Regions from separate parts of the Kitasatospora sp. NPDC049258 genome, predicted to be linked through region 4. Evidence: riboswitches for the same ligand, from Rfam matches in the RefSeq annotation. Region 4 holds a riboswitch; each other region holds the start of a gene.
The links. Region 4 has a riboswitch for cyclic di-AMP ahead of AB0K43_RS17825 (transglycosylase family protein). Riboswitches for the same ligand answer to the same signal wherever they lie in the genome.
Positions count from the first base shown of each region.

Region 1: linked by a shared signal. The riboswitch ahead of AB0K43_RS18255 (LysM peptidoglycan-binding domain-containing M23 family metallopeptidase) and the one ahead of AB0K43_RS17825 (transglycosylase family protein) in region 4 are both predicted to bind cyclic di-AMP.
Region 2: linked by a shared signal. The riboswitch ahead of AB0K43_RS01060 (glycoside hydrolase family 16 protein) and the one ahead of AB0K43_RS17825 (transglycosylase family protein) in region 4 are both predicted to bind cyclic di-AMP.
Region 3: linked by a shared signal. The riboswitch ahead of AB0K43_RS08440 (transglycosylase family protein) and the one ahead of AB0K43_RS17825 (transglycosylase family protein) in region 4 are both predicted to bind cyclic di-AMP.

Region 1 covers NZ_JBFAQT010000019.1:45,583-51,196, reverse strand. Annotated here, with positions in the region: tRNA gene AB0K43_RS18260 (tRNA-Gly) at 1-46, shown strand, start outside; gene AB0K43_RS18255 (LysM peptidoglycan-binding domain-containing M23 family metallopeptidase) at 253-1,224, opposite strand; cyclic di-AMP (ydaO/yuaA leader) riboswitch at 1,230-1,423, opposite strand; gene AB0K43_RS18250 (DUF6348 family protein) at 1,903-2,628, shown strand; gene AB0K43_RS18245 (hypothetical protein) at 2,833-3,027, opposite strand; gene AB0K43_RS18240 (PP2C family protein-serine/threonine phosphatase) at 3,484-4,626, opposite strand; gene AB0K43_RS18235 (GNAT family N-acetyltransferase) at 4,951-5,614, shown strand, end outside.
Region 2 covers NZ_JBFAQT010000001.1:216,724-222,337, reverse strand. Annotated here, with positions in the region: gene aceB (malate synthase A) at 1-1,041, opposite strand, end outside; gene AB0K43_RS01070 (IclR family transcriptional regulator) at 1,232-2,026, shown strand; gene AB0K43_RS01065 (hypothetical protein) at 2,030-2,332, opposite strand; gene AB0K43_RS01060 (glycoside hydrolase family 16 protein) at 2,558-3,742, opposite strand; cyclic di-AMP (ydaO/yuaA leader) riboswitch at 3,745-3,912, opposite strand; gene AB0K43_RS01055 (helix-turn-helix domain-containing protein) at 4,054-4,896, opposite strand; gene AB0K43_RS01050 (MoaF N-terminal domain-containing protein) at 5,037-5,366, shown strand; gene AB0K43_RS01045 (alpha/beta hydrolase-fold protein) at 5,359-5,614, opposite strand, start outside.
Region 3 covers NZ_JBFAQT010000007.1:500-6,113, forward strand. Annotated here, with positions in the region: gene AB0K43_RS08425 (hypothetical protein) at 63-413, shown strand; gene AB0K43_RS08430 (tetratricopeptide repeat protein) at 755-1,042, shown strand; gene AB0K43_RS08435 (tetratricopeptide repeat protein) at 1,099-1,428, shown strand; cyclic di-AMP (ydaO/yuaA leader) riboswitch at 1,592-1,747, shown strand; gene AB0K43_RS08440 (transglycosylase family protein) at 1,829-2,758, shown strand; gene AB0K43_RS08445 (AEC family transporter) at 2,870-3,796, shown strand; gene AB0K43_RS08450 (M14 family zinc carboxypeptidase) at 4,049-5,398, shown strand; gene AB0K43_RS08455 (DUF6875 domain-containing protein) at 5,427-5,614, opposite strand, start outside.
Region 4 covers NZ_JBFAQT010000018.1:93,136-98,749, forward strand. Annotated here, with positions in the region: gene AB0K43_RS17815 (SDR family NAD(P)-dependent oxidoreductase) at 1-95, opposite strand, end outside; gene AB0K43_RS17820 (cytochrome P450) at 256-1,503, shown strand; cyclic di-AMP (ydaO/yuaA leader) riboswitch at 1,737-1,929, shown strand; gene AB0K43_RS17825 (transglycosylase family protein) at 1,934-2,602, shown strand; gene eno (phosphopyruvate hydratase) at 2,845-4,131, shown strand; gene AB0K43_RS17835 (septum formation initiator family protein) at 4,301-4,789, shown strand; gene AB0K43_RS17840 (DUF501 domain-containing protein) at 4,789-5,424, shown strand; gene AB0K43_RS17845 (Ppx/GppA phosphatase family protein) at 5,421-5,614, shown strand, end outside.

The sequences.
Region 1 (5,614 bases), on a different contig from region 4:
GTCTTCCAAACTGGTCACGCGAGTTCGATTCTCGTCACCCGCTCCACCACCTCGGCCCCTGGTCGGCGATCAACTCGCCGGGCAGGGGCCGCAGTCGTTTTCGGGGGCCGGTGGGCCGGCCTCGGCCGGGGGCCCGTGCGGGCGTCTTGAGGTGACAGCCGGTGTCTGCGGGCATGCCGCAGGCCCGGCCCGGGACTTGGGGTCCTGGGTCGGGCCTGCGGCAGGTGTGGCGGTGGGCGTCGATCCCGAGGATCAGACCTTGACGCCGTGGGCGGCCAGGTAGGCCACCGGGTCGATGTCGGAGCCGTACGCCGGGCCGGTGCGGACCTCGAAGTGCAGGTGCGGGCCGGTGACGTTGCCGGTGGCACCGGAGAGGCCGATCTGCTGGCCGGCGGTGACGGTCTGGCCGACCGACACGCCGATCGAGGACAGGTGGGCGTACTCCGAGTACTTGCCGTCGGCGTGCTTGATGACGACCTCGTTGCCGTAGGCGCCGCCGTTGCCGGCCGAGACCACGGTGCCGGCCGCGATGGACTTCACCGAGGTGCCGGTGCCCACCACGAAGTCGACACCGGTGTGGTAGCCGGAGGACCAGTTGGAGCCGGCCTGGTGGTACGGGGTACCGAGCGGGCCGTTGACCGGGGCGACGTAACCCGAGGTGGCGGGGGCCACGGCCGGGGCGGACGCGGCGGGCGCCTCGGTCTTGGGGGCGGCCGGCTTCGGGGCAGCCGGCTTGGGGGCGGCCGGCTTCGGGGTCTCGGCCTTGGGGGCCTGGGTGACCGGGGCACGGTGCTCGGAGCGCGAGGCCTTCGCGGCCGGGGCCTCGGACTTCGGGGCGGCGGCCGGGGCGGCCTGCTGGCCACCGACGGTCAGCTTCTGGCCCGGGAAGATCAGGTTCGGGTTGCCCCCGACGACCTGGCGGTTGTCCTGGTACAGCTTCTGCCAGCCACCGTCGACGTGCTCGGCGGCGGCGATCTTGGACAGGGTGTCGCCGTGGACCACCTGGTAGGTGTGGTCGGCAGGAGCCTGCGCGGCAGCCGGGGCGGCCGGGGCGGCGGCCTGCTCGGCCGAGGCGGAGACGGTGCCCTGGGCGTCGGCGGAGGTGCCGTGGGCCGAGGCGGCGGTGGCCGGAAGCGCGACGGCAGCGGTGACCACACCGGTGGCGACGGCAATTCGGGTCAGACGGGACAGACGGGGACGACGGTGCTTGCCCTTACCGGACATTGAGCGGTTCCTCTCCGACGCCTACGAGGTGAGCTGTCGGGTTCGGACGGGAGATCGCCCGGCCGTGAAAAAGACACGGCTTCACCCCAAGCCGCACCGGAATTCCGGAAACGGCACTTACCTTGGGTCCCCCGCTCCTGCCGTGCACGGATGGTGTGCGTCGACCCCGGGCAGCGGCAGGACTCGGCGTTCCACCCGGTGGCCCCACCCGGCGTTTGCCGGGCAGGTCACGAAGCAAAACCCATGAGGCGTGTACGGAGCAAGTGACGGTGCGTAAGGAACTAAAGGGACATAAGATCAACAGGGACGAAGGTCACGCTCCGCTGTGGCCACAGGGCCCACCGCAGCCGAATTCCTCACCCCTGGTGAATGCACGGCCGCAGGTCGTCACCGATATCGCATTCCGTGGCCGAGAATTCACCCACGGGCACGAAAACCCCCGCCTTCCGTGACTCCGGTCACCCCCGCGGGGGCCGCGCCGACCGCCGAGGCCGGCCGGAACGCCCCACCGGACGGGTGCGAGACCCGGCGCCGACGGCCGCGCGCGGGTTTCCCGGGAGCGGGCGGCGGCCGATAGCCTCAGCCCTGTTCGATTCCACCCCACCGCTTCGAGCTAGGAGCCGGCCTGTGGGCCCGCAGCACCGACTGGACGTCATACAGCGCAGCGTGATCCGCGAAATGGCGCGTTTCGGGCAGGGGTTCACCGTCGACGGCGAGCTGCTGCGGGGGCCGGGCAGCACCGCCGTCGCGGTCCGCGAGCACCCGGGTGACGGCGGTGCCGGCCATGTCGACCTCGGCTATGTGCTGCAACTGGGCCGCGCCGACGGGCCGGTGGTCTGGGACTGCGCGGCCGGGCTCGGGCGGACCGAGGAGGAGCAGCTCGACAACGCCGTCCGGATGTGGGCGACCACCACTGCCACCGCCGTGGTCGAACTGCTCGACCGCCGGGGCGAGCACGGCGACCACTACCGGTCGGTGGAGCTGCCTGGCTGGCACGCGGTGCAGGGGCCGGCCGCCGTGTTCGGCTTCGGTTCAGGGGAGTTGGCCAACTGGCTGGCAGCCCATCAGCCGCTCGCGGCGCTCGCCGAGCCACTGCGCCCGGAGCTGACCGGGCCGCAGGTGAACGGGGTCAAGCTGTTCCTGGGCGGCCGGGCGGGCGAGGACGTCGCGGAGGTCCGGGTGAACGGTGTGGTCTGCGACCGCGCCTCGGCCGCGCTCCGCGCGCTGGACTGGCCCCGCGGCGAACGGCTGTGCTGGGCAAGGCTGTTCATCCTGCTGGTGGCCGAGGTCGCCGAGCAGCCGGCCGAGCCGCCGAAGCCCGCCGGGGTGCCCGCGCCGACCGTCACGGCCCGGCGGCCGGGGCTGCTGGCCCGGCTGCGCCGGCCGAAGCCGCAGCGCCGCTAGCCCCCGCGGCATCGCCGGCTCCCGCAACACCACCGGCCCCACGAGCATCCGCAGTACCGATACCACAGGCAATACCGCCACCACCCGCAGCACCAGCAGCACCCGCTGCCCGCCCGAGGACGGGCCGCGGTCGGCCGCACGCGGGCAGGGCGAAGCGCCGGGCGGCACCGGCGCCGACCGGCTCGACAGCGGACCCGGGAGGACTCAGCCCGCGACGGAGGAGATCGTCGAGGCCAGCTGGGTGAGGAAGTCCTGGATCGGTTTGGCCGCCGTGGACTGGCTCACCATGAAGCCGAACAGCGCCGCGATGATCGCGTGGCTGGTCTTCAGCTGCTTGTTACGGATGAAGATGACGACGATGATGCCGAACAGCACCAGCGCGGACACGGAGAAGGCCACCCGGACTCACTTCCTCATTTCATGGCGGGTTCAAGACGGAACCGGACGGTCCCTGGCGGACAGGCCGTCCCGCCGCGACCGGAGCGCCACAGGGGCACCCGAGGTCGCCAGACGACAGCCGCGTGGCGCACGATTCGCCCCCCATCCCCCGAGTCTCGACCAGCCCACCCGGACTCAGTGTGGTCGCTCGTGCGGACTCCGTAAAGGACTTGTCGGAAGCCTAGGAGCAAGATCCCGCGATGTGGGACGAATTTCCGCCGTCCGAGACCATAGCGGAGGCCTTCTGACGGTGCGTCGACGGGCTCCCCGCCACCCGCGCGGGGCAGGGCCCCGGGGCGGCAAACCGGCAGGCCGCCCGCACTGTGATCCACTGCGGCGGCGCGGATGCCGGGAATGGCCGAAGATCACCACTCGCGGTTGACAGCGCGGGGCCGCCGCCCACCGGGCGGACGGGCGTCAGCGCCGCCAGAGCAGCAGCACGGCCCGGTCGTCGTTGACGTCCTTGGCGACCGACTCGATCAGCCGGCCGGCCACTCCCCGGCTGCCGCTGCCGAACTGGGCACCGGCCACCAGCCGGTCGGCCTCGCCCATCAGCCGGTCCATCCCCTCGGTCAGGTCGCGGCCCGGCACCTCGACCATGCCATCGGTGCACAGCAGCAGCACGTCGCCGTGGGCGAGCCGGCCCCGCACGCCGTCGAACTTGGCCCCGTCGTAGACGCCGAGCAGCGGACCCTCCGCCTCCTGGACCTCCCAGCGGCCGGCGCCCGCCAGCCGCTGCATGCCCGGCAGGTGGCCGGCCGAGAGCAGCTCGTACTCGCCGGTGTCCAGGTCCAGCACCAGGTGGACGGCGGTGGCGAAGCCCTCCTCCCAGTCCTGGCGGAGCAGGTAGCCGTTGGCGGCGGGCAGGAACTCGTGTGCCGGCAGCGAGCCCAGCAGGCCGCCGAAGGCGCCGGAGAGCAGCAGGGCCCGCGAGCCGGCGTCCATCCCCTTGCCGGAGACGTCGGCCAGGACGGCCTCCAGGACCCGGCGCCCGGGGCCGGTGCGGGCCGCCACCACGAAGTCCCCGGAGAAGGACTGGCCGCCGGCCGGGCGCAGCGCCATGTCGGCGTGCCAGCCCTCGGGCAGGGCCGGGATCCGGCCCTGGACCCGGATCCGCTCGCGCAGGTCGAAGAGCATCGAGCCGCCGCCGCGCCAGGGCACCCCGACCCGGCTGCGGAACTGGGCGACCAGCAGCCCGGCCACCCCGACCGCGCCGACCACCAGGGCCGCACCGGGGGTGACCCCGTAGACGTACTCCTCGGGGTGGTCGCTGGCGACCCGCTCGCCGGTGTGGATCAGTGACTCGGTGGAGAGGCCGAGGGCGGCGGCGCCGTACAGCAGGACCAGGGTGCCGGGCCGCAGCAGCATGGCACCGGCCAGGATCGGCAGCACCAGTGCGGTCGGCGGGACCCAGGCGGGGATCCAGACGTTGAGCAGCACCAGCAGGGGGATGGCGAGCAGGAAGGCGGTGAAGGCGAGCCAGTCGGCGCCGTCCCCGCGGAAGTAGTCGACACCGGCCCGGCGGATGCGGCGGCGGGTGCGGTAGAGCTTGGCGCGCAGCAGCGCCGCGGCGGGCTCCGCGGCCGTAGCGGCCGGGCCCGTCGCAGTCGTCTGGGGCGGTGCGCCCGGCTCTCTGCCAGCCATGGGGTCCGACCTTATCCACCGGTCGTGCCCGGCGTCGACGGGGTGGGGCGGCTCGGCCGTCGTGTTCCGCCGCGGGCCGGGTGGGTTTCGGCCGCACGGCGGGGCCGGTCCGCGGGCCTGGGCGCCGTTTCCGGGAGCGTGCGGGAGGCCGGTACGCGCCGCCCGCCGCGCGAGCGGTTTCGACCGGACATGTCGCAAAAGTCGGTCGCGCTCGCACGGACGAGCTGATAGCTGTGGCGTATGACTGCCGACCCGTCCGCACCGCGGACCCCGGATTCACCGCAGCCCCTGACCGTCCGGCCGCTGGCCGCCGCGGAGTGGGACACCTGGTACCGCGGGCTGGAGATCGCCTTCGGCGGGGAACAGGAGCAGCCGGAGGAGCGCGCGCTCTGGCACGAACTGACCGAGATCGACCGTTCACTGGCGATCTGCGACGGCGAACAGATCGTCGGCGGCGGCAGTGCGTTCAGTTTCCGGATGGCGGTCCCAGGTGGGGCGGTGCTGCCGGCCGCGGGCGTCACCATGGTCGGCGTGCTGCCGACGCACCGCCGGCGCGGGGCACTGACCGCGCTGATGCGCCGCCAGCTCCACGAGGTCCGGGCCCGGGGCGAGGCGTTGGCCGTGCTCACCGCCTCGGAGCCGGCCATCTACGGGCGGTTCGGCTACGGGCTGGGCAGCTGGCGGATGGCGGTCACGGTGCCGAGCGCCAGGATCAGCCTCCCCGCGCTGCCCGGCCCGGCGCTCCGGCTGCGGCTCGCCGACCCGGCGGCGGCCGGGCCGGACTGCGAGCGGCTGTACGCGGCCCTGGTGCCGGGGCGGCCCGGGATGCTGGAGCGCCGGCCGGGCTGGGAGAAGCTCCCGCTGCTCGACGCCCTCGGTGCCCGCGAGGGCGCGTCACCGCTGC
Region 2 (5,614 bases), on a different contig from region 4:
GAAGGCGGCCATCCCGCCGATGGCGTGCGCGCCGCGCCGGTGGCAGGTCTGCACCAGCAGGCGGGTGTAGGCGGCCATGAACGGCGAGGCCATGGTGACGCTGTTGCGGTCCGGCAGGATGTAGTGCTCGCCGGCGTCGCGGAAGTTCTTGACGATCGAGAACAGGTAGTCCCAGCGGCCCGCGTTCAGCCCGGCCGCGTGCTCGCGCAGCTCGTAGAGGATCTCCTCCATCTCGAACGCGGCGGTGATGGTCTCGATCAGCACGGTGGCGCGGACGGTGCCGTGCGGGATCCCGAGGGCGGCCTGCGCGTGGGTGAAGACGTCGTTCCAGAGCCGGGCCTCGAGGTGGCTCTCGGTCTTCGGCAGGTAGAAGTACGGGCCGGAGTTCGGGTCCTGCTCGCCCTTGGCGAGGAGCCTGGCCGCGTTGTGGAAGAAGTACAGGCCGAAGTCGAGGAAGGCACCGGCCACCGGGGCGCCGTCGACCAGCAGGTGGTTCTCGTCGAGGTGCCAGCCGCGGGGGCGGACCACCACGGTGGCGAGCTCGGCGGCGGGCTTGAGGGTGTAGGCCTTGCCCGCCTCGGAGGTGAAGTCGATCCGGCCCTCGAAGGCGTCGATCAGGTTGATCTGCCCGGAGACCACGTTCTCCCAGGTGGGGGCGGTGGCGTCCTCGAAGTCGGCGAGCCAGACCCGGGCGCCGGAGTTGAGCGCGTTGATGACCATCTTGCGGTCGGTCGGCCCGGTGATCTCCACCCGGCGGTCCTGGAGCGCGCGGGGGGCGGGAGCCACCTGCCAGTCCCCGGCCCGGACCTCGGCGGTCCCGGGCAGGAAATCCAGCGTCCCGGCCTCGGCGATCTCGGCCCGGCGGGCCTTTCGTCGGGTCAGGAGCTCCTGCCGGCGACCTTCGAAGGCACGGTGGAGGCCGACCACGAAGGCGACCGCCTCCGGGGTGAGCACCTCCTCTGCGCGGGACACGCGCGGACCGGCGACAGTGACGACCGGGGCGGCGGGGGAAACGCCGTCAGGTCCCTGATCTGCACCCATGGGCAGGACACTCCTTGGACGGTTGTGAAAGCTTGGGGAGCTCCGGTGGGAACTTCCCAGATCCGAACCCACCTACCGGCGGGTTTCGTTCTGTAGGGTGGAGAGTAGTTTCCGCGATACAGAATTTCAACGGTTTGTTGAGCTAGATCGCTGGGACTCTACTCCTCCTCGCACAGTGAAGGGAACGCCGGTGGCCAGCACCCCCGCCGCAACACCGACAGGCACCGAGCGCGCCTCCGGTGGCGTGCAGTCCGTCGAGCGCGCCTTCCAGCTGCTGGAAGCGCTCGCCGACTCGGGCGGCATCGCGACCCTGAGCGAGCTCTCGACCACCTCCGGCCTTCCGATGCCCACCATCCACCGGCTGATCCGTACCCTCGTCCAGCAGGGATATGTCCGCCAGGACACCGCCCGCCGCTACACCCTGGGCCCGCGGCTGATCCGGCTCGGCGAGACCTCCGGCCGGCTGCTCGGCAGCTGGGCCCGCCCCTACCTGGCCGAGCTGATGGAGGCCACCGGCGAGACGGCCAACCTGGCGGTGCTGGAGGGCGGCGAGGTGGTCTACGTCGGCCAGGTGCAGTCCCGCCGCTCGATGCGGATGTTCACCGAGGTCGGCCGCCGGGTGCAGCCGCACTGCACCGGGGTCGGCAAGGCCCTGCTGGCCCAGCTGCCCGAGGAGGAGACCCGCGCGCTGCTCGGTCCGCAGCCGCTCCAGGCGCACACGCCGTACACCGTGACGGACCCTCAGGAGCTGCTCGCCCAGCTGGCGCACGCCCGCGAGGTCGGCTACGTGGTGGACGACCAGGAGCAGGAGATCGGCGTCCGCTGCATCGCGGTGGCGGTGCCCGGCGCGCCGACCCCCACCGCGCTCTCGGTATCCGGCCCGGAGGCCCGGATCCGCGCCCTGGAGGCAGCGGCCGGCAGCGCCGCGCTGGTGCCGGTGATGCGTCAGATCGCCTCCCGGCTGGGCCAGGTGCTCGCGCCCTGACGGTCAGCCGGCGCCGCCCGCCTGTGCCGTCAGCAGGAAGACGGCCAGGTCGGGTTCGGTCCCGGCCTCACGGAACAGCCGGGGGGCGGCGGCCATCTTCGGGTCCGCCCGGACGGCCTCCAGCGCGCCGATGTCCCGCCACAGGCTCTGCACCCGCCAGTGCCGGTCCGGCCCGCGCAGCAGTTCGGTGCGCAGCAGCCCCGCCGGCAGCTCGGCCGTGATCAGGGCGCGGTACGACGCCACGAACCCGTCCTCCCGGTCCGCGGCGATCCGTCCGCTCACCTCGCTCAGCACCCGCTCGGACACCCGTGCCTCCTCAGCTCGTCCCACTCGGCTCGCTACTGTGAGTATCGGCCAGAGTGCGAGCGGTGGGAGGTCCGAGGTGTCCAGGCGGGTGACGGCGCCACCGGGCCGGCACGCGAGGTGCCCCCCGGCACACGGGCCGAGGGGCACCTCCAGGTGGTCGGTGCCGACGACCGCGACGCTGCGGACAACGGCACCCCGTTCACGCTGAGCGTGTCACCGTGACGGTCAGCGGTAGACCCGCACGTAGTCCGCGGCGAAGGTGATCGGCGCGGTGCCGGTGGGCGCCGGGTGGTACTGGCCGGCGCTCAGCGACAGGTTGAGGATCAGGTACGCGGACCAGTTGGCGCCGACCCCGGTGTTGTCGGAGAAGACCTTGGTGCCGTTGACGTACCAGTCGACCGAGTTGGCGCCGTAGTAGGTGCCGATGGTGACCCACTTGTCCTTGGCCACCGCGTTGGCGTCGGTGAAGTACTTGGAGCCGGACTTGACGTGGTTGGTCAGCTCCAGCAGGTTCGGGTTGTCCGGGTGGTACTCGAAGGAGTCGATCTCCCCGTTGCCGTTCTTCCAGGTCCACAGCGCCGGCCAGGCGCCGGAGCCGGAGGGCAGCTTGACCCGGGTCTCGGCGTAGTCGCCGGTCTTCACCTGGAAGCCCTCGCCGGAGTACTCGGTGGTGAGCAGGCCGGTGTCCCAGGCCTGCTTGCCGTTCTCCAGCTTGTTGGCGCTCGGCTTGGCGGTGAAGGTGGCCACGCCGCCCGACACGCTGACGCCGCTCGGGCTCAGCCAGTCCAGCTTGTTGTCGTCGGGGTTGTGGTTGCCGTACCGGTAGGAGCTGCTCCTGTCGGTGGTCCAGCGGGTCTTGGACAGGCTGTCGAACTCGTCCGACCAGGTCAGCGACTTGCCCGCGACCGGCGCACCGGTGGACGGGGCGGGGCTCGGCGTCGGGGCCGGGGTGGGCGTCGGAGCCGGCGTCGGGGCGGGGGCGGGGGTCGGCGTGGTGGTGCCGGCCGCCGAGACCGTCAGGGTCTGCGAGGGCAGGTTGTGCCAGGCGTTCGCGGTGTCCTGCCAGAAGCCGAACTGGGTGTAGGTACCGGCCGGCAGGGTCCGGGCGGCGCTGGTGAAGGTGGTGCCGCTCGGGCAGATCTGCACGTTGGAGGCATTGCCGGGGAAGTCCAGGTTGTGGCCGGCCGCGTCGCGGACGCCGACGCCGAGGGTCTTGGCCGTGAAGCAGCCGGAGGAGTGCACCGTGAGGCTGGCCGTGGCGGCGGTGCCGGCGGCCATCGCGGTGGGGCCGAGGCGGTCCTGGGTCACCGTGGGGCTGGCGGCCTGGGCCTGGCCGACCAGCGGGACGCCGGCCAGCACGGTGGCGCCCGCGAGCAGGCCGAGGCGGGCGGGGGTGGGGGAAAGTCGCATGGAGGATTCCTCTGCGACGCCTGCGAGGTGAGCTGTCGGGTTCGGGCACGAGGCTGCCCGGCCGCCTGTGGTGCGGCTTCACCCCAAGCCGCGCGTCCTGCCCCGGGGCAGGGTGGAGCGCGGCACGTACCTGGTTCCCCCGCTCCTGTCCATGACGGTGCTCGAGTGACCGCCTCCGGGTGGACAGGACTAGGCGTCCCGACGGCGGGTCTGCCCAGCCGGGCATCCCGTGCAGGCTAGGCAGACGGATCGCACACGGACAACGAGACGTCCCTCACACACCCGCCCCGAGGCCCCGGCCCGGGGCCGGCTCACCAGAACCGGGGCTGCCCCGGGACGGTCTCCAGATCGGCCAGCACCAGCTCGCGGTCCTCCGGGGCGGCGATCTCCTCGGCGGCGGCCAGCGCCTGCTCGGTCCAGGCCCTGGCCTGCTCCTTCTCCCCCGCGACGGCCGCCGCCCGGGCCAGCGCCTCGTACGCGAAGGCCAGGTCCCAGTCGCCGATCCCGTTCGCCCGGCAGATCTCCAGCCCGCGCCGGGCGTGGTGCAGCGCGGGCTCGGCCCGGCCCAGCGCCGCGTACACCCGTGAGCACTGCCACTCGCCCCGGCCGAGGTTCACCGCCGTGCCGACCTGGCCCCAGTGGTGGCGCGAGGCGTGCGCCATGTGCACCATCCGGTCGTCCTCCTCGACCGAGCGGTCCTCCCGCTCCAGCAGCCGCCAGACCCCGTTGAACAGGTCCACCGCCAGCTGCCGCTCGTCGGCGGGGGCCGCCGCCTCCCGCTGCTCGTCGCCCATGACCGCGTCGATCCCTTCCTCGATCAGATGATCCGTCCGGTGGACGGCGCCGCGGAGCCGGTCCAGCCGGGCCTGCAGGCGCCGCCGGTGCTCGGCCAGCAGCCGCCGCACCGGCTCGCCACCGCCCGCGGCCAGGCACTCCCGCACCTGCTCCAGCGGCAGGTCCACCGCGCGCAGCTCCCGCACCAGCCGGGCCGCCGCCACCTGCTCCACCCGGTAGTACCGGTAGCCGGTCTCCTGGTCCACCTCGGCCGGCCGGAGCAGTCCGACCCGGTCGTAGTGGCGCAGTGCCTTGGCGGTCAGCCCGCTGCGGCGGGCCATGGCCCCGATGGTGAGCAACCGCTCCGCTCCGTCCGTCACACCTGGAATCTAGGACCTTGCCCCGGGGCAGGCTCAAGCCGGCCTGATCGGCCTGCGGCGCCCGCGCGTCCGCTAGGTTGGTGGTGCGGCCGGAGCCCCGGCCGCGGCCACCGCCGAGCGTTCAGAGGACCACTCCCGAGATGACCGCGCCCCTGCCTGGCTTCGCCGGACGTACGTACCTGTTCGATGTCGACAACGGCGCCGCCTTCCGCAACTCCTACTCCGCCGACGGGACGCGGCTGCGCTGGGAGGGCCTCGGCGAGTCGGCCGGACAGTGGGAGGACGTGCGGCTGCACGTCGCCGAGGTGGGCCCGCAGCTCTACTTCGTCAGCTGGACGGAGGCGAGCGGCATCACCGTGAGCCATGTGATGGACCTGAACGCGCTGACCGTCCGGGTCTTCTGGACGTACGAGGGCGAGGGCGGCCGGGTCGGCGAGCTGCACACCGGCAAGCTCCAGCCGGTCAGCTGACCCGCAGCCGGCCGGCGAGCCACTCCAGCGCGGCCGGCAGCAGCCGCCCCCAGGTCCCGAAGTTGTGGCCGCCCTCCGGCACCGTGGCGGTGGCCAGCGACATCGGGGCGCGCACCGCGGCAGCGAAGGCCCGGGTGTCCGCGAGGTAGTCGCCGTCGCCGCGCTCGGCGCCCGCCAGCAGCACCGCGATGCCGGGCGGCGGCAGGTGGCGCAGCCGCCAGAGCAGGTCGGCCTCCTCGCGCCGGCGC
Region 3 (5,614 bases), on a different contig from region 4:
CGGGGGTCGCCCCGCCGGCCGTCCAGCCCACCTGTCCTGCCGGTCAGTTGCCGTGCCGGCCCTTGCGCCGGGCCGCGACCAGGACACCGCCGCCGACCAGCACCGCGCCGCCGCCGACCGCGGCGATCAGGCCGCCGCTGCTGCCGCCGCCGGTCTCGGCCAGCTTCGGCTTCTCGGGCGTGGCCGAGCCGCTCGGGGTCGGCGTGCTCGGGGTCGGCGTGGTCGGGGTCGGCGTGGTCGGGGCCGGGGCGCTGGACGACGGCGGGACGGACGTGCTGGGCTTCGGCGAGCCGCTCGGCGGCGCCGACGAACTCGGGGACACCGACGAACTCGGCGTCGGGGACGGGGACGGGGTGGTGCAGAGCGGCATGTCGGCGATCTTCTTGTCGATGTGGGTGTCCGCCAGCGTGTAGCGCCAGGTGTCGCCCTTGCCGGTGTAGCCGACGGTGAGCTTGACGGTGCCGGGCCGCGCCCGACGCGGGCGCGGCGAGCCACGCCTGGCTGATCACCAACAATCTGGCCGACTACCTCCGCTACCACCGTCACACCGACGAGCCGGTCGCCGCCCACACCATCGCCATCGAGGCCGCGCGGCGCTCCGGCGACCGGGACGCCGAGACCGCGAACCTGACCAACCTGGGGGTGGCGTACTGGGGGGGACCGGCTCGCGCTCGCCGTCGACTGCGGCCGGCGCGCCCTGCGGCTCGCCCGGGCCACCGGCGACCGCCGGTGCGAGGCGGACGCCCGGATCCGGGTGGCGATGTTCGGCCTGCACCTGGGCGACCACCGGGACTCGCTCGACCACCTCGACCGGGCGCTGGCGGCGGTTCGGGAGAGCGGCCGTCGGCGGGAGGAGTCGATCGCGCTCTGGCTGCGCGGGCAGGTCCAGGTGATGGCGGGCGACTACGAGGGGGCGCTCCACTCGACCGCGCTCTCCCTGGAGATCGACCACGAACTCGGTGAGCGCTACGGCAGGATGGTCGGCCTGATCACCATGGGGGCGGCCGGCTCGACGACCGGGCCGGCCAGGCGCACTCGCTGATCGAACTGGCCGAGCTGGACCGGGCGCGCGGCCGGCCGCAGGAGGCGCTCGCCCGGGTGGGCCGGGCGCTGGAGGTCCTGCTGGACATCAGCCGCCCCTCGCTCACCTGCGCCGCACACCGGGTCGCGGGCGACATCCGGCTCGACCTGGGCGACCCGCGGGCCGCGGCCGAGCACCACCGCACGGCGCTCGACCTCGCGGTACGGATCGGCCACCGCTTCCACGAGGCCCACGCGGCGGAGGGCCTCGGCCGGGCGTCCGGCGCGCTCGGACGCCCGGCCGAGGCAGCGGAGCACCGGCGCCGGTCGCTGGCCCTGTTCGATGCGATGGGGCTCCCGGAGGCCGTGCGCCGTCGAACCTCCGGTGCGGCCGAAGGGTGTTTCTGACACCGGGTGAACCGGGCTCGGACAGCAACGCCCGAGCCAACCGTGATGATTGTGTGATGCTCAGTATGCAGGCTTGTTATTGAGGTACTGATCCCTCTAATCTCCCGATCAGTTCGCTGCTGCGAGCTCCCGAAGCACGGCACGCCCAACCCTGCCCACCGCGCGACCGGGACGACCGAAAGACCCTGGGCAGGGGCGGGGGACCCAGTTTCTGCGCCGATCCCCCTTCGGCTTGGGGTGAAGCCGCGCCCTGCGCGGCCGGGCCACCTCCCGGTCCGAACCCGACAGCTCACCTCGCAGGCGTGCGGAGAGGGATTATCTGATGGTCTTTTCGGGCTCCGGTCGTCACCGCCGTCCCACCCAGACCGATCGCGCCGTCGCGGCCGCCGGAGTGGCAGGGGTGGGCCTCGCGCTGCCGCTGCTGACCGCGACCGGGGCGCACGCCGCCACGCCGGAGACCTGGCAGGCGGTCGCGCAGTGCGAGACCGGCGGCAACTGGACGGTCGACCCGGGCACCGGGCGCTACGGCGGCCTCGGGCTGACCCTGCGGACCTGGGTCGCGTACGGCGGCGACGAGTTCGCGGCGCAGCCCGACCACGCCACCCAGGCGGAGCAGATCACCGTCGCCGAGCGGCTGCTCGCCGGCCACGGCCCGAGCCTGTGGCCCAGCTGCGGCCCGGCCGCCGGCCTGCCCGCCGCGCCCACCCCGGCGCCCACGGCCACGCCCGAGCCGACCCCCGCGCCCAGCTCCGGCACCCCGGTCCGCGGCGACGGCGGTGTGGTCCCGCAGTTCGTGCTGCCGTACCTCACCCCGCAGCCCGCCGCGCCGACCGACGGCACGGGCTCGAGCACCGTCGGCGAGGTGCCGCCGGCCACCACGGACCAGCCCACCACCCAGCCCGGCACCCAGCCGACCGGCCAGCCGAGCACGCAGCCGACCGGCCGGCCCACCGGCGACCCCACGGCCACCCCGCCGGTCACCACCCCCGACCCGACCGCGACCACCCCGGTCACCCCCTCGCCGACCGGCTCGCCGACCACCGGCGACCTGCCCGTCCCGGGCGCCTCGGGCACCGCCACCCCCGACCCGACCGCGGCGCCGACCACGACGGCCACCACGGACCCGGCCGCCACCGTCCCCGTCGCCGCGACGACCCCGGCCCAGCCGGCGCCCGCGACCACCTACACGGTCGCCCCCGGGGACACCCTCTCCACGATCTCGGACAGCCTGACCCTGGGCGGCTGGCAGCACCTGTACCGGAGCAACTCCCCCACGGTCGGCGTCAACCCCGACCTGATCCACCCCGGCCAGGTCCTCACCCTGCCGTAACCGCCCGTACGGCGGGGCCGGCCGGTCGCCGGCCCCGCCCGGGAGCGTCCCGGGCCGCCGTGGCAGACTGCTGCCGGCGGCCCGTACCGGACGATCACGACCCGAGGTTCCATGCAGCACCTGCTCTCCGGCTTCACGCCGATCTGGGTGCTCACCGCGGTCGGCTACCTGGTCGCCCGCGCCGGGCTGCTCGGTCCGCAGGCGGAGGCGGTGCTCGGCCGGTTCGTGTTCCACGTGGCGATGCCGGCCGCCCTGTTCACGATGCTCGCCAAGGCCCGGCTGGACTCCTTCGCCAACACCGCGATGCTCGCCTTCGCGGCCGGCACCGCACTCGCCACCGGCCTGGGCGTGCTGGCCGCGCGCCGGCTGTTCGACCGCCGGCCGGCCGACCAAGCGATCAGCGGCATGGCGGCCGGCTACGTCAACTCGGCCAACCTGGGCATCCCGGTGGCCCTTCAGGTGCTCGGTGACGCCTCGTTCGTCGCGCAGATCCTGCTGTTCCAGGTGCTGCTGGTCACCCCGGTGATCCTCGCCCTGCTGGACGCGGGCACCGAGCGCGGCGCCCGGCGCGGCCGGCTGTTGATGCTGCCGCTGCGCAACCCGATCATCCTGGCCTCCGCCCTGGGCGCACTGCTCTCCGCCACCGGCTGGACACTGCCACCCACCCTCGCCCGCCCCGGCGAACTGCTCGGCGCGGCCGCGGTGCCGACCGCCCTGGTCACCCTCGGCATGTCGCTGCACGGCCGCCGCGACCGCGCCACCGCCGGCCGCCGCGCCGAGGTCGGCGTCACGGTCCTGCTGAAGACCCTGGTCCAGCCCCTGGCCGCACTCGCCGTCGGGGCCCTCCTCCTGCACCTGCCCCGGCCCCAACTCCTCGCGGTGGTCCTCTGCTCGGCCCTGCCCACCGCCCAGAACGCCTTCGTCTACGCCCGCGAGTACGGCCTCAGCACCGCCTTGGCCCGCGACAGCGTGCTCTCCTCCACCCTGGTCTCGATGGCCACCCTCTCCCTCGTCTACTGGACCCTCGGCCCCACCTGAAAGAGATACCGGCGCGCGCGACGGAGCAACCGTTCCCGATGCGGGTCGAGGACGTCTTCGCCCGCCCCCGGGGGAAGCCGGCACGGTGACGGTCCCTCGCGAACGGCCCGTAGCGCCCTTGGGCGGACGGCCTCGGCGGTGGGCGCTCGGGGAGGTCTTGACGTAAGCATGACATTGACGGACCATCATGCTGGCGCGCGCCGCAGTTCCTCCCCCGTTCCGTCCCCTACGGACCCCCACAGGAGGACAGTCATGCGACTGCCCCGCCGAGGGAAGCCCGCCGCGGCCACCGCCGTGCTGCTGGCCCTCGCTCTCGCGTCCCCCCTCAGTTCACAGGCCTCCGCCAGGGCGGCCGGCCCCGAGCGCGCCGCCGTCGCCGCGGACGGCGCCCGGCAGTACGTCGTCCAGGGCCCCCGGACGGTCGCCGAGCGCACCGCGATCGCCGCCACCGGCGCCTCCGTGGACGCCGTGCGCACCGACTCGGTGGTGGTCACCGCCGACGCCGCCGAGACCGCCCGGCTGCGGGCGCTCGGCTGGGCGCCCACACCGCTGCCCGGCCCCCAGGACGACGCGCCGCAGGCGCAGGAGGCACCGGGCGCGGTGACGGACTTCCCGTCCGCCGACTCCGGGTACCACAACTACGCCGAGGCCACCGCCGACATCGACGCCGTGGTCGCCGCGCACCCCGACATCATGAGCAAGCGGGTGATCGGCACCTCGTACGAGGGCCGGGCGATCGTCGCGATCAAGATCAGCGACAACGTCGGTACCGACGAGAACGAGCCCGAGGTGCTGTTCACCGCCCACCAGCACGCCCGCGAGCACCTCACCGTCGAGATGGCGCTCTACCTGCTGCACGAGTTCGGCGACAAGTACGCCACCGACAGCCGGATCGCGGGCGCCGTCAACAGCCGCGAGATCTGGGTGGTCCCGGACCTCAACCCGGACGGCGGCGAGTACGACATCGCCACCGGCCGCTACCGCAGCTGGCGCAAGGACCGCCAGCCCAACTCCGGCAGCAGCAGCGCCGGTACCGACCTCAACCGGAACTGGAACTACAAGTGGGGCTGCTGCGGCGGCTCCTCCGGCTCCACCTCCAGCGAGACCTACCGGGGCAGCGCGCCGGAGTCCGCCAAGGAGACCAAGGTGGTCGCCGACTTCGTCCGCAGCCGGGTGGTCGGCGGGAAGCAGCAGATCACCGCCGCGATCGACTTCCACACCTACAGCCAGCTGGTGCTCTGGCCGTTCGGCTGGACCACCGCCAACACCGCCACCGGGATGACCGCCGACGAGTACAACACCTTCGCCACCCTCGGCCGCAGCATGGCGGGCACCAACGGCTACACCCCCGAGCAGTCCAGCGACCTCTACATCACCGACGGGGCGATCGACGACTGGCTGTGGGGCGTGCACCGGGTCTTCGCCTACACCTTCGAGATGTACCCCGGCCCGAACGGCAGCAGCGGCTTCTACCCGCCCGACGAGGTGATCGGCCGGGAGACCAGCCGCAACCGCGAGGCGGTGCTGCGGCTGGTGGAGACCGCCGACTGCGTCTACCGGGTGATCGGCAAGCAGCAGCAGTACTGCGGCATCGCCACCTGACGGCCACCGCCCGGCGCCGGGGGCCCGTTCAGGACGGCACCCGGCGCCGGGGGTCCGGTTCGCGGCCGCCGAACAGCCGGCGGTAGGCGGCCCGGTGGCGCGGGTCGTCGAGCAGGAACGGCAGGTCGGTGGACACCATGTGCCGGATCACCAGCATCGGCAGCGGGCTGCGCAGCGGCCGGAACTCCGGGTTCCACAGGCCGGGTTGGTCCGGCG
Region 4 (5,614 bases):
CCGGCCGCGCCCGCGGCGGCGAACCGGCGGGCCAGGTCGGCCCCCGATCCTCCGCCGAGCACCGCGATGACCACCACTGCCCCGGCTACTCGCATGGCCTGCTCCTCCTTCAGAGCGAAACCCCGTGGACCGCACGGCACAGCCGCCCACAGATGATTGTCGGAGGATCGTAGGCACGCAGCGACCCTCCGCAACAGGGATTACCCCTCAGGTGACCAGACTCACGCCCGCGCAGGCAAAGGTTACGGTCATGACATGCCGGAATCCGTCGAGTCCACCCAGCCGCAGCTCTTCACGTGGGAGTTCGCCGCCGATCCCTACCCCGCGTACGCCTGGCTGCGCGAGCACGCCCCCGTGCACCGCACCACGCTGCCCAGCGGGGTGGACGCCTGGCTGGTCACCCGGTACGCCGACGCCCGGCAGGCGCTGGCCGACAGCCGGCTCTCCAAGAATCCGGCGCACCACAGCGAGCAGGCCCACCGCAGCGGCCGGGTCGGCATCCCGGGGGAGCGCCAGGCCGACCTGATGACCCACCTGCTCAACATCGACCCGCCGGACCACACCCGGCTGCGCCGCCTGGTCTCCAAGGCCTTCACCCCCCGCCGGGTCGCCGAGTTCGAGCCCAGGGTCCAGCAGCTCACCGACCGGCTGATCGACGACTTCGCGGCCCGGGGTACGGCCGACCTGATCCACGAGTTCGCCTTCCCGCTCCCCATCTACGCCATCTGCGACCTGCTCGGGGTGCCCGCCGAGGACCAGGACGACTTCCGGGACTGGGCCGGCATGATGATCCGGCACGGCGGCGGCCCGCGCGGCGGCGTGGCCCGGGCGGTCAAGAAGATGCGCGCGTACCTGCTGGAGCTGATCCACCGCAAGCGCGCCGACCTCGGCGACGACCTGATCTCCGGGTTGATCCGGGCCAGTGACCACGGCGAGCACCTGAGCGAGAACGAGGCCGCGGCGATGGCCTTCATCCTGCTCTTCGCCGGCTTCGAGACCACCGTCAACCTGATCGGCAACGGGATGTACGCGCTGCTCGGCCACCCCGAGCAGCGGGCCCTGCTCCAGGAGTCGATCGGGCGCGGCGAGCGCGGGCTGCTGGCCACCGCGGTGGAGGAACTGCTCCGCTACGACGGCCCGGTGGAGCTGGCCACCTGGCGCTTCGCCACCCACCCGCTGACCATCGGCGGGGTGGACATCCCGGTCGGCGACCCGGTGCTGGTGGTGCTGGCCGCGGCCGACCGCGACCCGGCCAGGTTCGCCGCCGAGAACACCCTCGACCTCGCCCGCCGGGACAACCCGCACCTCGGCTTCGGCCACGGCATCCACTACTGCATCGGCGCCCCGCTGGCCCGACTTGAGGGTCAGCTCGCGATCGCCACCCTGCTGACCCGGCTGCCCGACCTCTCCCTCGCCGCGGATCCGGCCACCCTGCGCTGGCGCGGCGGTCTGATCATGCGGGGTCTGCGCGAACTTCCGGTGACCTTCTCCCCGCGTTCCTGAGCGGACGGCCAAGGGCCCCGACCGCGCGGCGACGCGCCCTGACGGCGTGTCGAACGCGCGTGTCGGCCCGTCAGCAGAACCGTCATCAACTAGGACATACCTAGATGGTTGGTGGACGATCTGGCGATGTTCGTAATTTCCTCGTGATGTTCGCGATATGAGCTTGTGATTGACCGACAGATCTGCCTAACCTCCGTGCAGCCCGCAGCCGTGGGCCCCGGATGCGGAACGCCGAATCCTGTCCGCCGCACCCGGGAAGCCGACCAGACCAAGGACAGGGGCGGGGGACCCAGGTTTGTTGCCGTCCCCGACGGCTTGGGGTGAAGCCGCCGGCGAGCACAGGTCGTCTCCTGGACTCGCCGAGCGGCCGGGCCACCTCCCGGTCCGAACCCGACAGCTCACCTCGCAGGCGTTCGGAGAGGGAAACCACATGCTCTTCACCGGTACGGGCTGTCACCGTCGCTGGACCCGGGCCGAGCAGGCCATCGCCGCCGGCGTGGCCGGCGCCGGGCTGGCGCTGCCGCTGCTCACCGCCGGCGCCGCGGTCGCCGCACCCGTCTCCACCTGGGAGAAGGTCGCCCAGTGCGAGAGCGGCGGGAACTGGCGCATCAACACCGGCAACGGCTTCTACGGCGGCCTGCAGTTCACCCCCAGCACCTGGCGCTCCTTCGGCGGCACGCAGTACGCGGGCCAGGCCCACCAGGCCAGCAAGTCGCAGCAGATCGCCGTCGCCGAGCGGGTGCTGGCCGCGCAGGGCCCCGGCGCCTGGCCGGTGTGCTCGCTGCGGGCCGGTCTGGCCAAGGGCGGTCCGGCGGCCCGGGCGGACGCCGACGGCTCCGGCCGGGACGCGGCGCCGAGCCGCCCCACCGCGACCAGGGAGAACGCGTCGCGGGGCGCCGAATCGCAGGCCGCGCCCGAGCCGGCCGCCGCACCGCCGGATGCCGGCTCGTACACCGTCTCGCCGGGCGACACGCTGTCCGCCATCGCCGAGGCCCAGCGCGTCGAGGGCGGATGGCAGCGGCTCTACCAGGCCAATCAGGCGGTGGTCGGTGTGGACCCGGACCTGATCGAGCCGGGCCAGGTCCTGCGGCTGGGCTGAGCCCGCGCCCTCGGTCGATCCCGCGCCCGGGTCCGCCCGGGCGCCGGGCGGGCCCGCGGGAGGCGGCCGGGCCGCTCCGGAACGGTCGGAGTGGCCTGGTTTGCGGGCATTCAGGTGAACTACCGGCGGGTAGTCAGGTCACACGGTGAGACGGAGCCGAGGTCTGCGCGGCCGGGCCGCCGGGTGCGGTTAGGCTCTGGTCGTAAACGACAACACATCCCGCTTCCGCAAGGAGATGCCTCGTGCCGTCCATTGATGTCGTCGTAGCCCGTGAGATTCTCGACTCGCGCGGCAACCCCACGGTCGAGGTCGAGGTCGGGCTCGACGACGGCAGCACGGGCCGTGCCGCCGTCCCGTCCGGTGCCTCCACCGGCGCGTTCGAGGCCCTCGAGCTGCGTGACGGTGACAAGAACCGCTACTTCGGCAAGGGCGTCGAGAAGGCCGTCCTGGCCGTCATCGAGCAGATCGGCCCGGAGCTGGTCGGCTACGACGCCACCGAGCAGCGCCTGATCGACCAGGCCATGCTCGACCTGGACGCCACCCCGGACAAGTCCTCGCTCGGCGCCAACGCCATCCTCGGCGTCTCCCTCGCCGTCGCGCACGCCGCCTCCGAGGCCTCCGACCTGCCGCTGTTCCGCTACCTCGGTGGCCCGAACGCGCACGTGCTGCCCGTCCCGATGATGAACATCCTCAACGGTGGTTCGCACGCGGACTCCAACGTGGACATCCAGGAGTTCATGATCGCTCCGATCGGCGCGGAGTCCTTCTCCGAGGCCGTCCGCTGGGGCGTCGAGGTCTACCACACGCTCAAGGGCGTGCTGAAGGAGCGCGGCCTGTCCACCGGCCTCGGCGACGAGGGCGGCTTCGCGCCGAACCTCGACTCGAACCGCGAGGCGCTCGACCTCATCACCGAGGCGATCAAGAAGGCCGGCTACACCCCGGGCAAGGACGTCGCGCTGGCCCTGGACGTCGCCGCCTCCGAGTTCCACCAGGACGGCTCGTACCAGTTCGAGGGCAAGGCGATCTCCTCCGCCGAGCTCATCGACTACTACGCCGAGCTGGTCGCCGCGTACCCGCTGGTCTCCATCGAGGACCCGCTGGACGAGTCGGACTGGGACGGCTGGAAGGCCATGACCGACAAGCTCGGCGACAAGGTCCAGCTGGTCGGTGACGACCTGTTCGTCACCAACCCGGAGCGCCTGCGCCGCGGCATCGAGTCCGGCACCGCCAACGCGCTGCTGGTCAAGGTCAACCAGATCGGCTCGCTGACCGAGACCCTGGACGCCGTGGAGCTGGCCCAGCGCAACGGCTACCGCTGCATGATGTCGCACCGCTCCGGCGAGACCGAGGACGTCACCATCGCCGACCTCGCCGTCGCCACCAACTGCGGCCAGATCAAGACCGGCGCCCCGGCCCGCTCCGAGCGCGTCGCCAAGTACAACCAGCTGCTGCGCATCGAGGAGATCCTCGACGACGCCGCCGAGTACGCCGGCCGCGGGGCGTTCCCCCGCTTCCGCGCAGCGGAGTAACAAGCACGGTCGCGCAGCGGAATAACCAGCACGGTCGCGCAGCGGAGTAACCAGCACCGCCGGCGGCGGAGTAACCAGCACCGCTGACACACGGCCGTTGCACCTGGGCCCCGGTCCTCACCCCGTAGGGTGGGGGCCGGGGCACCAGTGTTCGCAGGAGGGGTACGAGATGGCCAGGTGGAGGATTCCGGGGCTCGCGGCGCGGCCGCGGTTCACCAGCCGGGCCACCGTCCTCGTGCTCGTCCTGTGCTCGCTGGTGGCGATACTCGCCTACCCCGCGCGGCAGTTCATCGCGCAGCGCTCCGAGCTGGCCGAGCAGCGGGCCCAGGCCGAGCAGGTCCGGCAGCAGGTCGAGCAGCTCACCCGCGACCGGGCCCGCTGGCAGGACCCGGAGTACGTGAAGGCGCAGGCCCGCGAGCGGCTGCACTATGCGCTGCCGGGCGACACGCCGTTCGTGTCGGTGGACCCGTCGCCCTCGGCGACCGTCAAGTCCTCCTCGACCGGTGCGGCGCCCGCCACCCAGGCGAAGGCCTTCAAGCCCTGGTACGCCGGTTTCTGGGAGTCGGTCGACCTGGCCGACGCCGCCCCGCGCCCGGCCCCGCCCGCCGCCGAAGCACACCCCCCTCACCCCCGCCCCTCACCGAAGACAGACCGCTGATGACCACTGAGCACACCCCCGTCGCCGACTCCGACGTCGCCGCCATCGCCGCCCAGCTCGGCCGCGTTCCGCGCGGCCTGCGCGGGGTCGCCCACCGCTGCCCGTGCGGCAACCCGGACGTCGTGGAGACGGCGCCCCGGCTGCCGGACGGCACCCCGTTCCCGACGCTCTACTACCTGACCTGCCCCAAGGCGGCCTCGCTGATCGGCACCCTGGAGGCGGACGGGGTGATGAAGGAGCAGACGGCCCGGCTGGCCGAGGACCCGGAGCTGGCCGCCGCGTACCAGCAGGCGCACGAGGACTACATCGCGCGGCGGGACGCGATCGAGGTGCTGGAGGGCTTCCCGAGCGCGGGCGGCATGCCGGACCGGGTGAAGTGCCTGCACGTGCTGGTCGGCCACTCGCTGGCGGCCGGGCCCGGGGTGAACCCGCTGGGCGACGAGGCGATCGGCATGCTGGAGGACTGGTGGGCCAAGGGGCCCTGCGTCTCCCCGGCCGAGGTCGAGGCGAGCGCCGCCCGGGTCGCCGAGCAGCGGGCGGCCGCCGAGGACCACGAGGCCGTGATCGCGGCCAAGGAGCAGAAGGCCGCCGAGCGCGCCGCCAAGCGGGCCCGGGTCGAGGGGGAGGACCAGTGACCGTCAGCAGGGTTGCCGCGATCGACTGCGGCACCAACTCCATCCGGCTGCTGATCGCGGACCTGGACCCCGCGACCGGCGAGATCACCGACCTGGACCGCCGGATGGTCATCAACCGGCTCGGCCAGGGCGTGGACAGCACCGGCCGGCTGGCGCCCGAGGCGCTGGAGCGGACCTTCGCGGCCTGCCG